One region of the Streptomyces sp. NPDC004435 genome, then DNA from elsewhere that is predicted to be linked to it. Evidence: riboswitches for the same ligand, from Rfam matches in the RefSeq annotation. Region 1 holds a riboswitch; the other holds the start of a gene.
What was found. Region 1 has a riboswitch for thiamine pyrophosphate ahead of ACFYT9_RS14435 (thiamine ABC transporter substrate binding subunit). Riboswitches for the same ligand answer to the same signal wherever they lie in the genome.
Positions count from the first base shown of each region.

Region 2: it holds a riboswitch for thiamine pyrophosphate, as region 1 does, so the genes downstream of both, thiO (glycine oxidase ThiO) here and ACFYT9_RS14435 (thiamine ABC transporter substrate binding subunit) in region 1, are expected to answer to the same signal.

Region 1 covers NZ_JBIAMB010000007.1:99,566-102,764, forward strand. Annotated here, with positions in the region: gene ACFYT9_RS14430 (ABC transporter permease) at 1-361, opposite strand, end outside; gene ACFYT9_RS14435 (thiamine ABC transporter substrate binding subunit) at 400-1,491, opposite strand; TPP riboswitch at 1,573-1,682, opposite strand; gene rlmN (23S rRNA (adenine(2503)-C(2))-methyltransferase RlmN) at 1,712-2,824, opposite strand; gene ACFYT9_RS14445 (phosphatidate cytidylyltransferase) at 3,067-3,199, opposite strand, start outside.
Region 2 covers NZ_JBIAMB010000005.1:112,668-115,866, forward strand. Annotated here, with positions in the region: gene ACFYT9_RS10590 (NAD(P)/FAD-dependent oxidoreductase) at 1-869, opposite strand, end outside; TPP riboswitch at 953-1,066, shown strand; gene thiO (glycine oxidase ThiO) at 1,064-2,254, shown strand; gene thiS (sulfur carrier protein ThiS) at 2,251-2,463, shown strand; gene ACFYT9_RS10605 (thiazole synthase) at 2,469-3,199, shown strand, end outside.

The sequences.
Region 1 (3,199 bases):
GCCGCAGTCCCCACAGCGCGTCGGTGAACCCGCCCCGCCCCACGAGCGCCAGGAACGCGGTGCCGACCAGCACGGTCGGCAGCACGAACGGCACCGTGACGACCGCCCGCAGCACGCTCTTCCCCGGGAAGTCGAAACGGGCGAAGACATACGCCCCCGGCAGCGCCACCAGCAGCGTCAGACCGGTGGAGGCGGCCGCCTGCCACACCGTGAAGCCGAACACGCCGAGGATGTCCGACCGGCCCAGCGTCGCCCCGATCACGCCCAGGTCCCAGGCACCGGACGGCCGCAGCCCGCGTTCGACGATCGACACGACGGGCCAGGCGAAGAAGACCGCGAAGAACGCGACCGGCAGGACCATCAGGCCCAGCCGCGCCGCGCTCCCCTTGCGGTCACGCCTCACTTGAGGAGCGACGACCACTGCTGGATCCACGCCTCACGCTTCTCGGCGATCTTCTCCGGCGCCATCGTCTGCGGCTTCTCCACGACCACGCCGTGCTTCGTGAACAGCTCCGGCAGGGTCGCGTCCTTCGCCACCGGGTTCACGAACATCTGGAGCGGCATGTCGTCCTGGAACTTCTTCGAGATCAGGAAGTCGATGAGCGCCTTCCCGCCCTCGGGGTTCTTCGCCCCGTGCAGCAGCCCCGCGAACTCGATCTGCCGGAAGCAGGTACCGGCGGACACCCCGGTCGGGGCCTCCTTCGGCTGCGGCTCCGCGTACAGCACCTCCACCGGCGGGCTGGAGGCGTAGGAGACGACCAGCGGACGGTCGCCCTTGGCCTCCTTGCCGCCGGCCGAGCCGGAGAACTCCTGGTTGTAGGCGAGCTCCCAGCTGTCGACGGTCTTCACGCCGTTCGCCTTCAGCTTCTTCCAGTAGTCCTGCCAGCCGTCGTCGCCGTACTGCGCGACCGTGCCGAGGAGGAAGCCGAGGCCCGGGGAGGACCGCTCGGGGTTCTCCACCACCAGCAGGTCCTTGTACTCCGGCTTCGCGAGGTCGTCGAAGGTCTGCGGCGGCGCCAGCTTCTTGTCCGCGAAGTACTTCTTGTCGTAGTTGACGCAGATGTCGCCGGTGTCGATCGGCGTGACCCGCTGCTCCTTGTCGAGCCGGAAGGCCGCCGGGACCCGGTCCAGGCCCTTCGCCTCGTACGTCTCGAAGATGCCGTTGTCGAGGGCGCGGGAGAGCAGCGTGTTGTCGACGCCGAAGAAGACGTCGCCCTGCGGGGAGCCCTTGGTCAGGATCTCCTTGTTGACGGCCTCGCCCGCGTCGCCGGCCTTCAGCACCTTCACGGTGAAGCCGGTCTGCTTCGTGAACTCCGCCAGCACCTCCTTGGAGGCGTTGAAGGAGTCGTGGCTCACGAGGGTCACGGTCTTCGGCGCCGGCTTCCCCGTCTTGCCCGCGGCTTCGCGGACGTCCTCGGTGGAGCAGGCGGCGAGGCTCGTGACGCCGAGCGCCGCGACCAGCGCGGCGGCGGCTGCCTTCTTGATGTGCATCGGTTGTCCTCCTGGGTGGGACCAGGAAGAGACGCGGCCCTGCCCGCGGCCGGGAGACCGGACGCGGGCAGGGCGCAACAGCTCGAGTTACGACCGAACTTCCTACCCAGAATGACCTGGGCAAGGTTCAGAGGGTCTGCGGTCTACGGTTACCGCACTCTCAGCGCTGTGGCGCTCCCCTGTCGGAATATGCAGGTGTGTTCGAGCACAGAGTACAAGGTCAGCGCTCGGAGGCCGCCAGCTGCCCACAGGCACCGTCGATCTCCTGGCCCCGGGTGTCACGGACGGTGACGGGAACGCCGTGGCGGGCGATGGCGTCGACGAACGCCTTCTCGTCCTCGGGGCGCGACGCGGTCCACTTCGAACCCGGCGTCGGGTTCAGCGGGATCAGGTTGACGTGCACCCGCTTGCCCTTGAGCAGCTTGCCCAGCAGGTCGCCCCGCCAGGCCTGGTCGTTGATGTCCCGGATGAGGGCGTACTCGATGGAGATCCGGCGCCCGGACTTCTCGGCGTACTCCCAGGCCGCGTCCAGCACCTCCCGCACCTTCCAGCGCGTGTTCACCGGCACCAGCGTGTCCCGCAGCTCGTCGTCCGGCGCGTGCAGCGACACCGCGAGCCGGCACTTGAAGCCCTCGTCGGCGAAGCGCAGCATCGCCGGCACCAGGCCCACCGTGGACACGGTGATCCCCCGCTGGGAGATCCCGAGACCGTCCGGCTCCGGGTCGGTCAGGCGGCGGATGGCGCCGACGACCCGCTTGTAGTTGGCGAGCGGCTCGCCCATCCCCATGAACACGATGTTCGACAGGCGCGCCGGACCGCCCGGCACCTCCCCGTCGCGCAGCGCCCGCATGCCGTCCACGATCTGGTGCACGATCTCGGCGGTCGACAGGTTCCGGTCGAGGCCCGCCTGCCCGGTCGCGCAGAACGGACAGTTCATGCCGCAGCCGGCCTGCGACGAGATGCACATCGTCACCCGGTCCGGGTAGCGCATCAGCACCGACTCGACGAGGGTGCCGTCGTGCAGCCGCCACAGCGTCTTACGGGTGGTGTCGTCGTCGCACGAGATGTGCCGCACCACCGACATCAGGTCCGGCAGCAGCTCCCCGGCCAGCTTCTCCCGCGAGGCGGCGGGGATGTCGGTCCACGCCGCCGGGTCGTGCGCGTACCGGGAGAAGTAGTGGGTCGACAGCTGCTTGGCGCGGAAGGGCTTCTCGCCGATCGCGGCGACGGCCTCCTTCCGCTCCGCGGGCGAGAGGTCGGCGAGGTGCCGCGGCGGCTTCTTGACTCCGCGCGGGGCGACGAAAGTGAGTTCTCCGGGGGCCGGACGAGCCACGGCGGCGTCTCTCCTCAAACAGGCACGAGGTCGGACGTCCCGCGACGGCGGGGAGCACGGCACGGCGGTGCCGGAGCGACCTCACTGGACCGTCCCCGCGGCGGCGAGGACGACGAAAGGGCCCGGGACACACGCCCCGAGCCCTTCCAGAGTACCCGCTGTCCGTCAACCCTCTCCGACGGAGATCCCGACCGGCCGGCCGGTCGGCGGCCGCCGTCGGACGGCGCGGGCGGAACGCCCGCTCAGCCCGTGCCCACGAACAGCGCGAGCAGCAGCCACACCACCGGCGCCGTCGGCAGCAGCGAGTCGAGGCGGTCCATGATGCCGCCGTGACCGGGGAGCAGCGTCCCCATGTCCTTGATGCCCAGGTCCCGC
Region 2 (3,199 bases), on a different contig from region 1:
TGGACGAGGAGCCGTTCGCCGTAGCGGGCGGAGGGGAAGGAGGCGCAGTCGCCGACCGCGTACACGTCGGGCAGCGAGGTGCGGAGGCGGTCGTCGGCGGTGACGGCGCCGCTGGGGTCGAGGGCGATGCCGGAGCCCGCGAGCCAGTCGGTGGCGGGGCGGGCGCCGATGCCGACGACGACGGCGCCGGCGGGCAGCTCGCGGCCGTCGGCGAGGACGACGGCGCCGGGCCGGACGGTGGCCACGCGCGCGTGGGTGAGGAGTTCGGCGCCGCTCTCGGCGTACCAGCCGGCCATGGCGGTGGTGACCTCGGCGGGCAGGGCGCCGGCGAGCGGCAGGGCGGCGGCCTCGACGACGGTGACGGCGCAGCCGGCCTCGCGGGCGGCGGTGGCGAACTCGGCGCCGATCCAGCCGGCTCCGACGACGACGACCGGGCCGCCGCCCGCGAGGACGGGGCCGAGGCGGACGGCGTCGTCGAGGGTGCGCAGCAGGTGGACGCCGGGGACGCCCTCGGTGCCGGGGAGCGTGAGCGGGTGGGCGCCGGTGGCGAGGACGAGGGTGTCGTACGGGAAGCGTCCCGCCTCGGTGACGAGCTCGCGCTCGGCGGGGCGCACTCCGGTGACGTCGAGGCCGAGCCTGAGGTCGACGCCGAGGGACTCGAAGTCGACGTCGAAGGCGGAGTGCTCGGCCTTGCCGAGGAGGACGGCCTTGGAGAGCGGGGGCCGGTCGTAGGGCTGGTGGGGTTCGGCGCCGATGAGGGTGACGGGGCCTTCGAAGCCCTGCTCGCGCAGGGCGACGGCGGTCTGCACGCCCGCCATGCCCGCGCCGACGATCACGACGTGCCGCTGGGTCTGCTTCTGCTCGCTCACCCGTCCACCTTACGCAGCTGACGATCCGTCAGGAAGGGAGGTGCCCTGTGACCCCCCGGCCTCGGGGGCTAGGGTGGCGGGCACACACCACTCGCGGGAGCCCGGACGCACCGGGCTGAGAGGGAGGCTGGCCGGCCTCCGACCGTACGAACCTGATCCGGGTCATGCCGGCGAAGGGAGGGGCGGGAACGCCCATGCGTACGTCCGAAGCACACCGGAACGAACCCACCACCGACGTGCTCGTCGTCGGCGGCGGCGTCATCGGCCTGGTCACGGCCTGGCGGGCGGCCCTGCGCGGGCTGAGCGTCGCGGTCGTCGACCCCGAGCCGGGCGGCGGCGCCGCCCGGGTCGCGGCCGGGATGCTCGCCGCCGTCACCGAACTGCACTACGGCGAGGAGACCCTGCTCGGGCTCAATCTCGCCTCGGCCGCGCGCTACCCCGCGTTCGTCGCCGAGCTGGAGGAGGCCACCGGCCTCGACGTCGGCTACCGCGCCTGCGGCACCCTCGCCGTCGCGCTCGACACCGACGACCGGGCCCACCTGCGTGAACTCCATGCCCTCCAGACCCGCTGCGGGCTCGCCTCCGAGTGGCTGAGCGGCCGCGAGTGCCGCCGCCTCGAACCCATGCTGGCGCCCGGGGTGCGCGGCGGACTCCGGGTGGACGGCGACCACCAGGTGGACCCGCGCCGGCTGGCCGCCGCGCTGCTCAGGGCCTGCGAGCGGGCCGGGGTGGTCTTCCACCGGGCGCTCGCGGAGCGGCTCGTCGTGGTCCGCGAACGGGCGCGCGGGGTCGTCCTCGCCGACGGCACCGAACTCGCCGCGGGCCTGACGGTGCTCGCGGCGGGCAGCCTCAGCGGCCGGCTCGCGGGCGTGCCCGAAGCGGTGCTGCCGCCGGTCCGCCCGGTGAAGGGCCAGGTCCTGCGGCTGCGGATCCCCGCCCCGTACGCCCCCTTCCTCTCCCGGACCGTCCGGGCCGTGGTGCGCGGCAGCCACGTCTATCTGGTGCCGCGCGAGAACGGCGAGCTGGTCGTCGGCGCCACCAGCGAGGAGCTGGGCTGGGACACCACGGTGACCGCGGGCGGGGTGTACGAGCTGCTGCGCGACGCCCACGAGCTGGTCCCCGGTCTCACCGAGCTGCCGCTCACCGAGACCGTGGCCGGACTGCGCCCCGGCTCCCCCGACAACGCGCCGATGCTCGGGCCGAGCGCCCTGCCGGGCCTCCACCTGGCCACCGGCCACTACCGCAACGGGATCCTCCTCGCCCCCGTCACCGGCGACGTCATGGCGGAGGCGCTCGCCACGGGCGCCCTCCCCGACGAGGCGCGCCCCTTCTCCCCCCGCCGTTTCCCCCTCGCTCTCCCCGTACGTCAGGAGCAGCCCGCATGAACGTGTCCGTGAACGTCTCCGTGAACGGCGAGCCGCGCGCGCTCGCCGCCCCCGTCTCCCTGGCCTCCCTGGTGGCCGGTCTCACGACCGCCCCCGCCGGGGTGGCCGCCGCCGTCAACGAGGCGGTGGTGCCGCGCGGCGAGTGGGCGGCGACGCTGCTCGCCGACGGCGACCGGGTCGAGGTCCTGACCGCCGTGCAGGGGGGCTGAGCGCGATGTCCGACGACGTGTTCGTCCTCGGCGGTACGGAGTTCTCCTCCCGCCTCATCATGGGCACCGGCGGCGCCCCCAGCCTGGACGTCCTGGAGCGCTCGCTGGTCGCCAGCGGCACCGAGCTGACCACGGTCGCGATGCGCCGCCTCGACCCGACCGTGCAGGGCTCGGTCCTCTCCGTCCTGGACCGGCTCGGCATCCGCGTCCTGCCGAACACGGCGGGCTGCTACACGGCGGGCGAGGCCGTGCTGACGGCCCGGCTGGCCCGGGAGGCGCTGGGCACCGACTGGATCAAGCTGGAGGTGGTCGCGGACGAGCGGACCCTCCTGCCCGACGGGGTGGAGCTCCTCGACGCCGCCGAGACCCTGGTGGACGACGGCTTCACCGTCCTCCCGTACACCAACGACGACCCGATCCTGGCCCGGAAGCTGGAGGACGTGGGCTGCGCGGCGATCATGCCGCTCGGTTCCCCGATCGGCTCCGGCCTCGGCATCCGCAACCCGCACAACTTCGAGCTGATCACCGAGCGGGCGGGCGTGCCGGTGATCCTGGACGCCGGCGCGGGCACCGCCTCGGACGCGGCGCTCGCGATGGAACTGGGCTGTGCCGCGGTGATGCTCGCCTCGGCGGTCACCCGTGCGCAGGAGCCCGTCCTGATGGCCTCGGCGATGCGGCACGCGGTGGAGGCGGGCCGTCTCGCGCACCGCGCGGGCCGCATCCCCCGCCGCCACTT